Regions from separate parts of the Virgibacillus ihumii genome, predicted to be linked through region 2. Evidence: a T-box and tRNA genes for the amino acid it is inferred to sense, from the RefSeq annotation. Region 2 holds a T-box; the other holds one or more tRNA genes.

Region 1 (7,299 bases), 2.2 Mb from region 2:
TGAAAAGCGGCTTTTAGCTGTCACTTACAGATGGGCCCGCGGCGCATTAGCTAGTTGGTGGGGTAAGAGCTTACCAAGGCGACGATGCGTAGCCGACCTGAGAGGGTGATCGGCCACACTGGGACTGAGACACGGCCCAGACTCCTACGGGAGGCAGCAGTAGGGAATCATCCGCAATGGACGAAAGTCTGACGGTGCAACGCCGCGTGAGTGATGAAGGTTTTCGGATCGTAAAACTCTGTTGTCAGGGAAGAACAAGTACCGTTTGAATAAGGCGGTACCGTGACGGTACCTGACCAGAAAGCCCCGGCTAACTACGTGCCAGCAGCCGCGATAATACGTAGGGGGCAAGCGTTGTCCGGAATTATTGGGCGTAAAGCGCTCGCAGGCGGTCTTTTAAGTCTGATGTGAAATCTCGCGGCTCAACCGCGAATGGTCATTGGAAACTGGAGGACTTGAGTACAGAAGAGGAGAGTGGAATTCCACGTGTAGCGGTGAAATGCGTAGAGATGTGGAGGAACACCAGTGGCGAAGGCGACTCTCTGGTCTGTAACTGACGCTGAGGAGCGAAAGCGTGGGGAGCGAACAGGATTAGATACCCTGGTAGTCCACGCCGTAAACGTTGAGTGCTAGGTGTTAGGGGGTTTCCGCCCCTTAGTGCTGCAGTTAACGCATTAAGCACTCCGCCTGGGGAGTACGGCCGCAAGGCTGAAACTCAAAAGAATTGACGGGGGCCCGCACAAGCGGTGGAGCATGTGGTTTAATTCGAAGCAACGCGAAGAACCTTACCAGGTCTTGACATCCTCTGCCAGCGCTGGAGACAGCGTGTTCCCTTCGGGGACAGAGTGACAGGTGGTGCATGGTTGTCGTCAGCTCGTGTCGTGAGATGTTGGGTTAAGTCCCGCAACGAGCGCAACCCTTGATCTTAGTTGCCAGCATTCAGTTGGGCACTCTAAGGTGACTGCCGGTGACAAACCGGAGGAAGGTGGGGATGACGTCAAATCATCATGCCCCTTATGACCTGGGCTACACACGTGCTACAATGGATGGAACAGAGGGCAGCGAAGCCGCAAGGTGTAGCAAATCCCATAAAACCATTCTCAGTTCGGATTGCAGGCTGCAACTCGCCTGCATGAAGCCGGAATCGCTAGTAATCGCGGATCAGCATGCCGCGGTGAATACGTTCCCGGGCCTTGTACACACCGCCCGTCACACCACGAGAGTTGGCAACACCCGAAGTCGGTGAGGTAACCTTTTGGAGCCAGCCGCCGAAGGTGGGGCCAATGATTGGGGTGAAGTCGTAACAAGGTAGCCGTATCGGAAGGTGCGGCTGGATCACCTCCTTTCTAAGGATTATAAGAAAGCGTAGGCGCCTGGTCATCGACGTACAGACTGGACTGCTTCTGACGAGATAAAAGAAACACGATGAACGTAGTGAATCGATGTTGATTTATCGTAGGAAGAAGAAGGAAGTCTGCTAGTCGATGGGCGCCGGAGCTGGATTATGACGGAAGGCATACTTGGTTGTTTGGTTCAGTTTTGAGGGAGTAAATTCTCTCATTTGTACCTTGAAAACTGAATAAGCAAGATCAACGACATCAAATCAAAAGCGAAGGCGAAGAAGAAGTACGTCTATTCATAGTTAAGTGAAGAAGGGCGCACGGTGAATGCCTTGGCACTGGGAGCCGAAGAAGGACGGGACTAACACCGATATGCCCCGGGGAGTCGTAAGTAGACTTCGATCCGGGGATTTCCGAATGGGGGAACCCGCTGTTCGTAATGGAACAGGACGTGTATCTGAATACATAGGGTACGCGAGGCACACCCGGGGAACTGAAACATCTCAGTACCCGGAGGAAGAGAAAGCAAACGCGATTTCCCGAGTAGCGGCGAGCGAAACGGAAGCAGCCCAAACCAGAAAGCTTGCTTTCTGGGGTTGTAGGACACTCCATTGGAGTTACCAAGAGATGCATTAGACGAATCGGCCTGGAATGGCCGGCCGAAGAAGGTAAGAGCCCTGTAGTCGAAAATGCGTCTCCTCCGGAGTGGATCCTGAGTACGACGGAACACGAGGAATTCCGTCGGAATCCGGGAGGACCATCTCCCAAGGCTAAATACTCCCCAGTGACCGATAGTGAACCAGTACCGTGAGGGAAAGGTGAAAAGCACCCCGGAAGGGGAGTGAAAGAGAACCTGAAACCGTGCGCTTACAAGTAGTCGAAGCCCGTTAATGGGTGACGGCGTACCTTTTGTAGAATGGACCGGCGAGTTACGATCGTATGCAAGGTTAAGTGGAAGACACGGAGCCGCAGCGAAAGCGAGTCTGAACAGGGCGAATGAGTATGCGGTCGTAGACCCGAAACCGTGTGATCTACCCATGTCCAGGGTGAAAGTCAGGTAACACTGACTGGAGGCCCGAACCCACGTATGCTGAAAAATGCGGGGATGAGGTGTGGGTAGGGGTGAAATGCCAATCGAACACGGAGATAGCTGGTTCTCTCCGAAATAGCTTTAGGGCTAGCCTCAAGGGAAGCGTACCGGAGGTAGAGCACTGATTGGACGAGGGGCCCTCACCGGGTTACCGAATTCAGTCAAACTCCGAATGCCGGTTACGTAGCCTTGGGAGTCAGACTATGGGTGATAAGGTTCATAGTCGAAAGGGAAACAGCCCAGACCGCCAGCTAAGGTCCCAAAGTATACGTTAAGTGGAAAAGGATGTGGCGTTGCCCAGACAACCAGGATGTTGGCTTAGAAGCAGCCATCATTTAAAGAGTGCGTAATAGCTCACTGGTCGAGTGACGCTGCGCCGAAAATGTACCGGGGCTAAACGTATCACCGAAGCTGCGGATTGTTCTTCGAACAATGGTAGGAGAGCGTTCCAGGCGCTGTGAAGTCAGACCGTGAGGACTGGTGGAGCACCTGGAAGTGAGAATGCCGGTATGAGTAGCGAAAAAAGAGTGAGAATCTCTTTCACCGAAAGCCTAAGGTTTCCTGAGGAAGGCTCGTCCTCTCAGGGTTAGTCGGGACCTAAGCCGAGGCCGAAAGGCGTAGGCGATGGACAACAGGTCGATATTCCTGTACCACCTCATGAGCGTTTGAGCGACGGGGGGACGCAGGAGGAGAAGGAAAGCGCACCGATGGACGTGTGCGTCCAAGCAGTAAGGCAGTTGGATAGGTAAATCCGTCCAATAATGCCGAGCTGTGATGGGGAGGGAAATAGAGTACCGAAGTTCCTGCATCCACACTGCCAAGAAAAGCCTCTAGTGAGTTCATAGGTGCCCGTACCGCAAACCGACACAGGTAGGCGAGGAGAGAATCCTAAGGTGAGCGGGAGAACTCTCGTTAAGGAACTCGGCAAAATGACCCCGTAACTTCGGGAGAAGGGGTGCTTGCTTACGAGTGAGCCGCAGTGAATAGGCCCAAGCGACTGTTTAGCAAAAACACAGGTCTCTGCGAAGCCGAAAGGCGAAGTATAGGGGCTGACACCTGCCCGGTGCTGGAAGGTTAAGGGGAAGCGTTAGCACTTCGGTGCGAAGCGCAGAACCGAAGCCCCAGTAAACGGCGGCCGTAACTATAACGGTCCTAAGGTAGCGAAATTCCTTGTCGGGTAAGTTCCGACCCGCACGAAAGGTGCAACGACTTGGGCACTGTCTCAACGAGAGACCCGGTGAAATTATACGATGTGTGAAGATGCACATTACCCGCGACAGGACGGAAAGACCCCGTGGAGCTTTACTGTAGCCTGATATTGAATGTTGGTACAGCTTGTACAGGATAGGTGGGAGCCATTGAACCCGGAGCGCCAGCTTCGGTGGAGGCACCCGTGGGATACCACCCTGGCTGTACGGACCTTCTAACCCAGGGCCGTAATCCGGTCCGGAGACAGTGTCAGGCGGGCAGTTTGACTGGGGCGGTCGCCTCCCAAAAGGGAACGGAGGCGCCCAAAGGTTCCCTCAGAATGGTTGGAAATCATTCGCATGAGTGTAAAGGCAGAAGGGAGCTTGACTGCGAGACCTACAAGTCGAGCAGGGACGAAAGTCGGGCTTAGTGATCCGGTGGTTCCGCATGGAAGGGCCATCGCTCAACGGATAAAAGCTACCCCGGGGATAACAGGCTTATCTCCCCCAAGAGTTCACATCGACGGGGAGGTTTGGCACCTCGATGTCGGCTCATCGCATCCTGGGGCTGTAGTCGGTCCCAAGGGTTGGGCTGTTCGCCCATTAAAGCGGTACGCGAGCTGGGTTCAGAACGTCGTGAGACAGTTCGGTCCCTATCCGTCGTGGGCGTTGGAAGTTTGCGAGGAGCTGTCCTTAGTACGAGAGGACCGGGATGGACACACCGCTGGTGTACCAGTTGTTCCGCCAGGAGCACAGCTGGGTAGCTACGTGTGGCAAGGATAAGTGCTGAAAGCATCTAAGCATGAAGCCCCCCTCAAGATGAAACTTCCCATCACTTCGAGTGAGTAAGATCCCTCAGAGACGATGAGGTAGATAGGTCCGAGGTGGAAGCGTGGTGACACGTGGAGCTGACGGATACTAATCGATCGAGGACTTAACTAAATCGCTTTTGATGATGCGTTGCATGGACGCTTATTCAGTTTTCAGGGTATAAATTCCTGAATAGCCCTTGCATTTTTTATCGAAAATGCCTATAATATATCTTGTCTTGAAAAATGAGGGAGAACATCGTGACGAAAGATGTCATGGTTCCAGCCCGAAGGTCTGGTAGCAATAGCGGAGAGGTCACACCTGTTCCCATGCCGAACACAGCAGTTAAGCTCTCCAGCGCCGATGGTAGTTGGGGCTTTGCCCCTGCAAGAGTAGGACGCCGCCAGGCCATATACATACATGGCTAGCGCTGATTGATTAGGAAGACTTTTGATTATGGTCTCAAGGAAATAGCCGCCAAGGTCGTCATGTAGTGAATAATTTTATATAATATTCATGCATTGAATTTACTACTTGTATTATTCCACAGTAGCTCAGCGGTAGAGCAATCGGCTGTTAACCGATCCGTCGCAGGTTCGATTCCTGCCTGTGGAGCCATGGAGAGCTGTCCGAGAGGCCGAAGGAGCACGATTGGAAATCGTGTAGACCGCTATCGCGGTCTCGAGGGTTCGAATCCCTCGCTCTCCGCCATTTTCAATATTGGCCCGTTGGTCAAGTGGTTAAGACACCGCCCTTTCACGGCGGTAACACGGGTTCGAATCCCGTACGGGTCACCACTAATATGGAGGATTAGCTCAGCTGGGAGAGCACCTGCCTTACAAGCAGGGGGTCGCAGGTTCGAGCCCTGCATCCTCCACCATTTAAATTCATATCGCGGGGTGGAGCAGTCTGGTAGCTCGTTGGGCTCATAACCCAAAGGTCGCAAGTTCAAATCTTGCCCCCGCAACCAAATTACTTCTATTACATAAATTGGTCCGGTAGTTCAGCTGGTTAGAATGCCTGCCTGTCACGCAGGAGGTCGCGGGTTCGAGTCCCGTCCGGACCGCCACTAATTTTTGGTTTAACATACATATTAATTTATTAGTAAGCCGATAAGGCATTATCTGGTTTAGTGATTATGAATAAGGATCACGCTTTAATAATTCTATTTTGGCTCTGTAGCTCAGTCGGTAGAGCAAGGGACTGAAAATCCCTGTGTCGGCGGTTCGATTCCGTCCGGAGCCACCATTTTTTTGGAGGGGTAGCGAAGTGGCTAAACGCGGCGGACTGTAAATCCGCTCCCTCAGGGTTCGGGAGTTCGAATCTCTCCCCCTCCACCATTTTGAATACAGGGGTATAGTTTAATGGTAAAACGAAGGTCTCCAAAACCTTTGATGTGGGTTCGATTCCTACTACCCCTGCCATTAAATATATGATGGCGGTCGTGGCGAAGTGGTTAACGCACCGGATTGTGGCTCCGGCACACGTGGGTTCGATCCCCACCGGTCGCCCCATTTTTAATTAAATATTGGGCCATAGCCAAGCGGTAAGGCATCGGGTTTTGATCCCGTGTATCCCAGGTTCGAATCCTGGTGGCCCAGCCATATTGCGGAAGTAGTTCAGTGGTAGAACACCACCTTGCCAAGGTGGGGGTCGCGGGTTCGAATCCCGTCTTCCGCTCCATTTTGATTAATCGGTTTTGGCGGTATAGCCAAGTGGTAAGGCAGAGGTCTGCAAAACCTTTATCACCGGTTCAAATCCGGTTACCGCCTCCAACACACACATGCCGGTGTGGCGGAATTGGCAGACGCGCATGACTCAAAATCATGTTCCTTCTGGGAGTGTCGGTTCGATCCCGACCACCGGTACTACAAAAGTTAAAAATCCTTATAGGTCAATGCTTTGAGTGATTCAGAGTATTGGCTTTTTACGTTTCAGGGGTTAAAGCGAAGTATAATCGTGCGGACAGAACTTACGGTCAATAAGTATCATTAAACTAAATTATTCTACTTAAGCTAAGTTTTGCGATTGGCCTCACTGTCTCACTCACATTATATTACCTAACATTACTACAAAGTTTTCCAATCTGATCCACCTCAACTTCCACCGTATCCCCAGATTTCAATGGGCAGCTTCCTGAAGGGGAACCAGTTGCGAGAATATCACCAGGCTCCAGTGTCATAACTTCCGAAATCCAGCTAATAAGATAGGGAATGGAAAGTGACATCTGATTCGTATTACTGTCTTGAACGACTTTTTTGTTTAAAGTCGTAACAATTTTTAAGTTAGTTGGATCGATGCCTGTCATGATATGAGGGCCTAATGGGCCAAAGGTATCGAATCCTTTCCCTCTTGTAAACTGCGGGTCAGATTTCGTAAGGTCTCTTGCTGTCACATCGTTAAAAATTGTACAGCCAAAAACGTAATTTAATGCTTCTTCCTTTTTTATATTTTTACCGCGTCTCCCAATAACGAGTGCGACTTCTCCTTCCAATTCTACCTGGTTTGATAATTCGGTAGGTGGTAAAATGATTTCACCTTGATCAGGAATAAGAGATGAATTTGGTTTTAAAAACAGAAATGGTTCCGTGAGGCCTGCTTCTCCCCCGGTCTCTTTGGCATGTTCAGCATATGTCCAACCAAAATTAACAATTTTCGAAGGGATTACGGGCTCCAGAACCTTTACATCATTATATTTAACCCGTATGCTTTCATATTTGAGTTCATTGTTAACAATCTCTGTAAATGTACTGGATAATTGTATAATTTCGTCATCCTCAGCTATACCGTAATACCTGTTATCATTTTTTTCATAACGAACTATTTTTTGTCCTTTTTGTATTGCCTTCATATTAAATATAGTCCCCTTATT
Region 2 (7,299 bases):
CTGTCTCTTTGATGAGGAAATTGAACTGTTTACGAGTAAATCTACTAATCCAATCTCCGCTTTTTCTGTTACATATGCAGGCACATCTTTGAAACCCTGCTCAATATCTTCAGCTGTCAAATCCTGTAGATTACCACTAAATAATGAAGAAGTAATCCGTTGTGCCTGCTCCAGTGCTTCCTGACTGTGGACTTCACGGGTCATTTCCTCAGCAAGCCGTTTCTGTGCCAGCCTATTTTCAGGATGAGTTTCCAATTCTTTTTTTAGTGCTTCCATCTCGTCATCTTCCAAAAATGTAAAGTAGTTTAAAAATTTAATGACATCCCTATCATCCGTATTCACCCAGAATTGATAAAATTCATATGGTGACGTCTTTTCCGAATCAAGCCAGATTGCCCCGCCGGACGTTTTACCGAATTTGCTGCCATCAGCTTTCGTAATCAATGGTACAGTCAACCCGAATACGTTAATATCCTCATCCTCGTTTTCTCTGGATCGACGAATCAGCTCCATACCAGCAGTAATGTTGCCCCACTGATCACTTCCGCCAATTTGCAGCGTACAGTTTTCCTGTTCATACAATTTCATGTAATCAAGTGACTGCAAAATCATGTAACTGAATTCAGTATACGATATCCCCTGTTCAATTCTGGCTGAGACTGACTCTTTTCCAAGCATATAATTAATACCAAAATGTTTTCCAGCATCGCGCAGAAAATCGATAACCGTCATACTTGCAAGCCAGTCGTGATTATTTCTGGCGACAGCTGCATTTGAACCATGATCAAAATCAAGCTGGTGTGCAAGTTGTTCTTTTATTTTTTCACTGTAGTCTTTTACTACCGATTCTTCATTTAGCGAACGTTCACTGGAGCGACCGCTAGGGTCACCAATCATACCAGTTCCGCCGCCAATTAATGCGATTGGTTTATGACCCGCACGCTGAAATCTTTTAAGCATAGTAATCGGAACCAAATGCCCAATGTGAAGGCTGTCAGCAGTGGGGTCAAAGCCGCAATAAACAGTTACCTGATTTTCACTGAGATGTTTTTTAAGCCCTTCATCATCGGTTGTCTGATGAATAAGATTACGTTTTTCCAAATCTTTTAAAATATCCATGTCCACCACTCTCACTTTTCTTATAAATTTTATATAAATTCAGGTCCAGCTATGTTATGCGCGAATACCGCATTTCCCCTCACATAACGATTTTTAATCATTAAAAAAACCCATCCCTCCAAAAGGGACGAGTTTATACTCGCGGTACCACCCTTGTTACACCATACGTGTCACCTTAGGATTGTTAACGATGATTCGCACCGTCTTTCATAAAAGAAGCTCCGGAATTGTAATTCGCCTGCATCTGTATACTGACTTCCACCTGCCGTCAGCTCTCTTGGAAAGGGAAATGCAACACTACTGAAATCCATCATTGCATGTTTGGAAAACTCAGGCCACGCCTCATCTTATAGCGAGTGCCGAAGTTCTTCTTATAAAGTCAACCATAACTTATATTTTCTGACGTTATTAGAAACTTAGTTGTCACCAAGCTTTTAGGTGACAGCCATAGTTGCACTTATGCAGTAAGAAAGGATTTATACTTTCTTAACTGCTATAATTTTATTATTATATATTCATACCATACTCTGCAAACAAAAGCAATATGCAGGCACAATTTATTATACATTAATTCTTCCTGCTATGCTATAATAGATTGTGGAATTTTAGGGGGTATTTTATAGTGGATTTCAAACAAATGCTTCACAAATATACGCAGAAGGTGAAGAATGCCTGGAATGAAGGAAAAATTCAGCGGTCATCCAGAATTACATATGATGTTTTCTGGAATGTTATTCTATTTTTCCTTGTCGTAGGTGTTATCGGCGCTTTTTTCGTCGGCGGCTTGGGTGCAGGTTATTTCGCTTCCCTGGTAAAAGACGAACCAGTCAGGAGCTATGCCAGCATGAAACAGGATATATATAATTATGAGCAAACTTCCAAATTATATTTTGCAGGAGGCAACTATTTTGGAAATGTACGCTCTGATATTCATCGGGAAGAGGTCACGCTTGATGAAGTATCCGACAAATTAATCCATGCCGTAATTGCAACAGAGGACAGTAACTACAGAATGCATGAAGGTATTGTACCAAAGGCAATTGTGCGGGCCATGGTCCAACAAGTAACAAATGCGCCTATGCAATCGGGCGGCAGTACACTCACACAGCAACTGGTTAAAAACCAAATACTCACAAATGAAGTATCATTTGAACGAAAGGCAAAAGAAATATTAATTGCTATGCGGGTTGAACGTTTTTTTGATAAAGATGAAATTCTTGAAGCCTATTTAAATATTATTCCATATGGCCGTAATGCATCCGGACAAAATATTGCGGGAATCCAGACTGCGGCACAGGGGATCTTTGGGGTCGATGCTTCGGAACTGAACCTTCCGCAGGCTGCTTTTCTGGCTGGGCTGCCGCAAAGCCCATCCTACTATACACCTTTTAAAAACAGTGGTGGTCTTAAAAATAAGGAAGGTCTTCAACCGGGGTTGAATCGGATGAGTTTTGTACTGGAGCGGATGCACGAAGCAGGATACATCACAAAAAAACAATATGAAAAAGCTTTAAACTATAATATCGTGGATGATTTTAGCAAAGAATCCAAGTCACCTATTGAGAAATATCCGTATTTAACTTTTGAAGCCCAAGAACGAGCGAAACAAATTATAATAGAGCATCTGGCTAAACAGGATGGATACTCCATGAAAGAGCTCAAGGAAAATGATGACCTGATGGGTGAATACACAGCACTTGCTGACCGGGCTATGCGTCAAAATGGTTATAAGATTCATACAACAATAAATAAGAAGATTCATGACAAATTCAAACAAATTGTTAAAAACTATGATTATTACGGGGAACCCTGGACCGGGGAAGTTGTGGTGAATTACGAAACTGGTAAAACAAAAACAATCACCCAAAAAATCCAGACGGGCGGTATCCTGATTGAAAACAGTACTGGTAAAATAATTAGTTTCATAGGCGGCAGAGATTACAATCAAAACAATCAGCTCAACTACACAACACGTCCGCGTCCAAATGGAAGTACCATGAAGCCGATACTGGACTATGCGCCGGCGATGGAACTTGGAAAAGTACAGCCTGGAACACCAATCGCCGACGTTTCAACAACTTTTCAGATACCCGGAAGTGACAATTGGAGTCCAAGTAACTATATTCAGGGATCTTACCATGGCATTGTTTCTGCCCGTAAAGCGCTGGCAGATTCCTATAATATCCCCGCGGCCAAGGTATACAGCAGAATCATTAACCAAAATCCGGCTAAGAACTTTCTGATTGAAGGTATGGGAATTACTACCCTGACAAAAGGTGACCAGCACCATATGTCGCTTTCTCTTGGACAGCCGACCAAAGGAATTAGTGTTGAAGAAAACACAAACGCATTCAGTACGTTCGGTAATCGCGGAAAATTTAATGACGCTTATCTGATCCAAAAAATTACGACCGCAGATGGAAAAGTAATTTATAAACACAAAAAAAATCCGGAAGAAGTTTTCTCGCGGCAGACAAACTATTTAACAATCGATATGATGCGTGATGTTATCGATAGTGGTACAGCATCCTATCTCAATTCGCAATTAAAATATGACTATGTTGACTGGGCCGGAAAAACAGGAACATCAAACAACTGGGAGGATACATGGTTTGTCGGAGTTAACCCGAAAGTAACCTTTGGAACATGGATGGGATACAAAACTCCACAATCGATCAAATGTTCAAGCTGTTCACTTGGTTACAGTAACCGAAATATAAAACTTTGGGCAGAGCTGATCAACGCAGCATCAGATATCAGACCTGACCTTGTTGCACCGCAGAAAAATTTTGATCGACCGGGTGGTATCGTATCACGCAGCTATTGTGCGATTTCAGGTAAACTGCCGTCTGACCTATGTAAACAAGCAGGGCTGGTCATGACTGATCTGTTTAATGCAAAGTATGCACCAACCGAAACAGGTAATAGTTTAATAGAAGGTTCTTACGTTATGGTTAACGGACAGGCAGTTGTTGCGGGACCAAACACGCCAGCAGAATTTACCAAAGGTGATGGACTGGCATTCAATCCGGCATTTCTGGAACGAAAAGGCTGGGACAGACTTGGTAACCTATCCAAACTGTTCCCACGAACGAACCGTGATAAATGGTCAAAAATTGGCTTGCCGCCTTCAGATGCCAGCTCAAACGCCATCGAGGATGACGGTAAAGCACCAAAAGCTCCTTCTGGCGTCTCAATATCAGGTGGAAAGCTAACCTGGAATGAATCCGGCAGCGATGATGTTGTCGGTTACCGAATCTATAAAGCTTCCAGTTCAAATGGATCGTACAGCAAAGTCGGCAGTACAACTGGCACAAGCACATCCATTTCAGGAAGCGGTGCTTACATTGTTCGAGCCGTGGATTATTTCGGATTGGAATCATCCGCATCCAAACCGGCTACGTCCGGACAACCGGATAAACCGGAAAAAGATGGCAAAAACAAACCAGATAAGCCGGATGAACCTGAAAATCCAGGGGATACCGGGAATAACGAAAATAACGATTCGAATAATGGAAATAATGGCGGTACCGATAACGGCAATGGTAACACAGGTGATGAAGGCTCTAACGGTGACGGTGCCGACAGTGGTGATTCCGGCGGCGATGGTAGTTCCGGAAACGGGGAATCCAGCAATGGGGGCCCCAATAACAGTGATATTGATAATACCGATAATAGAGAGACTAACGGTAATAATGGTGAATAAATGACACAGAAACATTAACTTGTATAAAGAAGAAAAATGATCTAAACTCACTACATTAAAAATTACTAAATGCACCGCATCATGCGGTGCATTTTTATTATTAAAACGTATGTTTCTGGAAATTTCCGTAAATCTATGAATCGGAGCCTTGTCGCAGAAGCTTATCAACAGAATTACGATTAGCAGAAATTTTTTCTTTTGCTTGTTTCAACGTCGCTACGATAAGAAAACTGACAATCACCAACAAGAGCCATGAACTCACCTTTCCCAAGTGAACGAGACTCCAGGCATCAGTTTGGCTTGGATACTCCCATGCACCAAAGAACGTTGCGATATTTTCAGCAATCCAAATGAAAAAGCCGATAAGCACAAACGAAAGTGTAAGCGGCATACGGTAGCGAACTCCAGCAATCTCGTATGTGACCCAGGATTTCCAGAATACGATTAGAACAAGCCCGGATAACCACCAACGGACATCAACCCAAAAATGGTGCGTAAAAAAATTTATATAGATTGCAGCTGCAAGCGGAACAACTGCCAAATATGCAGGCCAGTTCACCAAATCTACCCTTAACCTCCTCCATGCCTGACAGAGATAGCTCGCGACACTCGCATACATAAATCCGCTGTACAAAGGCACGCCAAAAATTTTAAAATATCCTTCCCCCGGATAAGACCAGGACCCCATATGTACTTTAAAAACTTCAAGTGTGAGTCCAATAAGATGAAACAATGTGATTACTTTTAGCTCATCCCGTGTCTCAAGTCCGGAACGCACCATCCAGACCTGCATTAGAAAAAAGATAATCAACAGCCAGTCATACCGCGGCAGAAAAGGAAGCGGGATAAATTTTGTAATGGCTAGAGAAGCAAAAATTACAACTGGAAATAAACAGGACATAGCCTGCTCCCAGCCAAAACGAACAAGCTGTTCCCCACCTCTCTTCGATTTCACTGACCATGTTTCTTTCCGAGAAGTATTATGAATGATTGAATTCATACGCATCCTGCCTTCTAAACTTCGACATTAGAAAAATTGGTTGTCACCAAGTCTTTAGGTGGCGACCATATTTGCAAAAAAATTAACAGCAGTATTAGGAGCCTTCCATATTTCCATCACTTCGGTATTCCAAAATATCTCCCGGCTGGCAGTCCAAAGCCTTGCAAATAGCTTCCAGCGTTGAAAATCGAATCGCCTTTGCTTTTCCGTTTTTCAGTATGGAAAGATTGGCCATCGTTATGCCGACCCTTTCGGAAAGTTCGGTAACACTCATTTTCCGTTTCGCCAGCATTACATCAATATTGATTATAATTGCCATATTATTCACCTCAGACCGTTAAATCATTTTCCGATTTGATTGCTATCGCTTCTTTTAATAGCCTTTGAAGAACGGCAGCAAAAACTGCAATTACAATGGAAGCACCAATAATGACCATGCCAATTAATATAAGACCTGGTGCGTCATCCCACTCCGCTATGATATATACAAGTGGCAAAGCAACTGCATACAGGCCACTGATTATGATGGCACTGTTTTTTATCTTTTTGAGCGCTCTTACAGAATGTAAAGAAAAAGCCTGGTTCCTGTCAATATAACTTAAAAGCCTTAATGCCTGGTACAAAGCATAATAATAAGGTATCGTCGCTCCATACATAACAAATAAAATGCTAAATACGATATATGCGAGCTCTGAACCACTTTTCGCCTGGTCAATCGCTTCAACTGTTATTTGCGGAAGCAAAAATATACACACCGCTAGAACCGGAATCCCTAATAAAATAACCGATATTTTTAAAAAGAGTGTTGATCCCCGTTTCATAAAGCACCTCACTAATTTATTTTAATTTGAATTTAACATATTATTTATTGAATATCAATAAATATTTATTGAATTTAATAATATTATTATTGTGTTAAATTGAATAGTCAAATTTAAAACTACTCCGGTTTTTACTAAAAATTCACTACAATCTCCTGTATAATAGGAGTATCAAAGGTATTTTTATTAAGGCGGTGAAAACGTGGAGCATATTAAAACGTATCATTCAATGGAGCGCAATACGGAACAAAGCTCTATCATAATTGAAGGACCGGTGCCTTCATCCGAACTGAGGAAATACCATTTCCATGAACATTTAACGGCATTTCGCCGTGCACCACAACAATTTGAAGCAATCCAGAACATTGCTGATTTTGACGAAGGCCGAATTATAATAGCAAGAACAAAGGATACAATTATCGGGTATGTCACCTATTTGCATCCGGATCCACTTGAGCGGTGGTCAGAGTTTAAGATGGAAGATTTGATTGAACTCGGAGCGATTGAAATTATCCCGGCCTATCGTGGTGCGGGCATTGCATCAGGACTTCTGAAACTGTCCATGATGGACAACTATATGGAAAATTACATTATCATTTCCACTGAATATTATTGGCACTGGGATCTTGACGGAACACGTCTGAGTGTTTGGG

What was found. The T-box of region 2 lies ahead of tyrS (tyrosine--tRNA ligase). A T-box ahead of a tRNA ligase gene usually reads a tRNA of that ligase, here a tRNA-Tyr.
Positions count from the first base shown of each region.
Region 1: it has a tRNA-Tyr gene. The T-box ahead of tyrS (tyrosine--tRNA ligase) is inferred to sense a tRNA for this amino acid. The anticodon was not compared.

Region 1 covers NZ_CACVAN010000001.1:3,536,439-3,543,737, forward strand. Annotated here, with positions in the region: rRNA gene HUX68_RS17395 (16S ribosomal RNA) at 1-1,346, shown strand, start outside; rRNA gene HUX68_RS17400 (23S ribosomal RNA) at 1,641-4,559, shown strand; rRNA gene rrf (5S ribosomal RNA) at 4,721-4,836, shown strand; tRNA gene HUX68_RS17410 (tRNA-Asn) at 4,971-5,045, shown strand; tRNA gene HUX68_RS17415 (tRNA-Ser) at 5,047-5,138, shown strand; tRNA gene HUX68_RS17420 (tRNA-Glu) at 5,150-5,224, shown strand; tRNA gene HUX68_RS17425 (tRNA-Val) at 5,232-5,307, shown strand; tRNA gene HUX68_RS17430 (tRNA-Met) at 5,321-5,397, shown strand; tRNA gene HUX68_RS17435 (tRNA-Asp) at 5,420-5,496, shown strand; tRNA gene HUX68_RS17440 (tRNA-Phe) at 5,600-5,675, shown strand; tRNA gene HUX68_RS17445 (tRNA-Tyr) at 5,683-5,767, shown strand; tRNA gene HUX68_RS17450 (tRNA-Trp) at 5,778-5,851, shown strand; tRNA gene HUX68_RS17455 (tRNA-His) at 5,866-5,941, shown strand; tRNA gene HUX68_RS17460 (tRNA-Gln) at 5,957-6,031, shown strand; tRNA gene HUX68_RS17465 (tRNA-Gly) at 6,036-6,110, shown strand; tRNA gene HUX68_RS17470 (tRNA-Cys) at 6,129-6,202, shown strand; tRNA gene HUX68_RS17475 (tRNA-Leu) at 6,213-6,295, shown strand; gene HUX68_RS17480 (fumarylacetoacetate hydrolase family protein) at 6,484-7,278, opposite strand.
Region 2 covers NZ_CACVAN010000001.1:1,289,116-1,296,414, forward strand. Annotated here, with positions in the region: gene tyrS (tyrosine--tRNA ligase) at 1-1,119, opposite strand, end outside; T-box leader at 1,240-1,442, opposite strand; gene HUX68_RS06470 (transglycosylase domain-containing protein) at 1,742-4,825, shown strand; gene HUX68_RS06475 (DUF817 domain-containing protein) at 4,959-5,825, opposite strand; gene HUX68_RS06480 (helix-turn-helix domain-containing protein) at 5,920-6,144, opposite strand; gene HUX68_RS06485 (DUF2975 domain-containing protein) at 6,155-6,646, opposite strand; gene HUX68_RS06490 (GNAT family N-acetyltransferase) at 6,849-7,299, shown strand, end outside.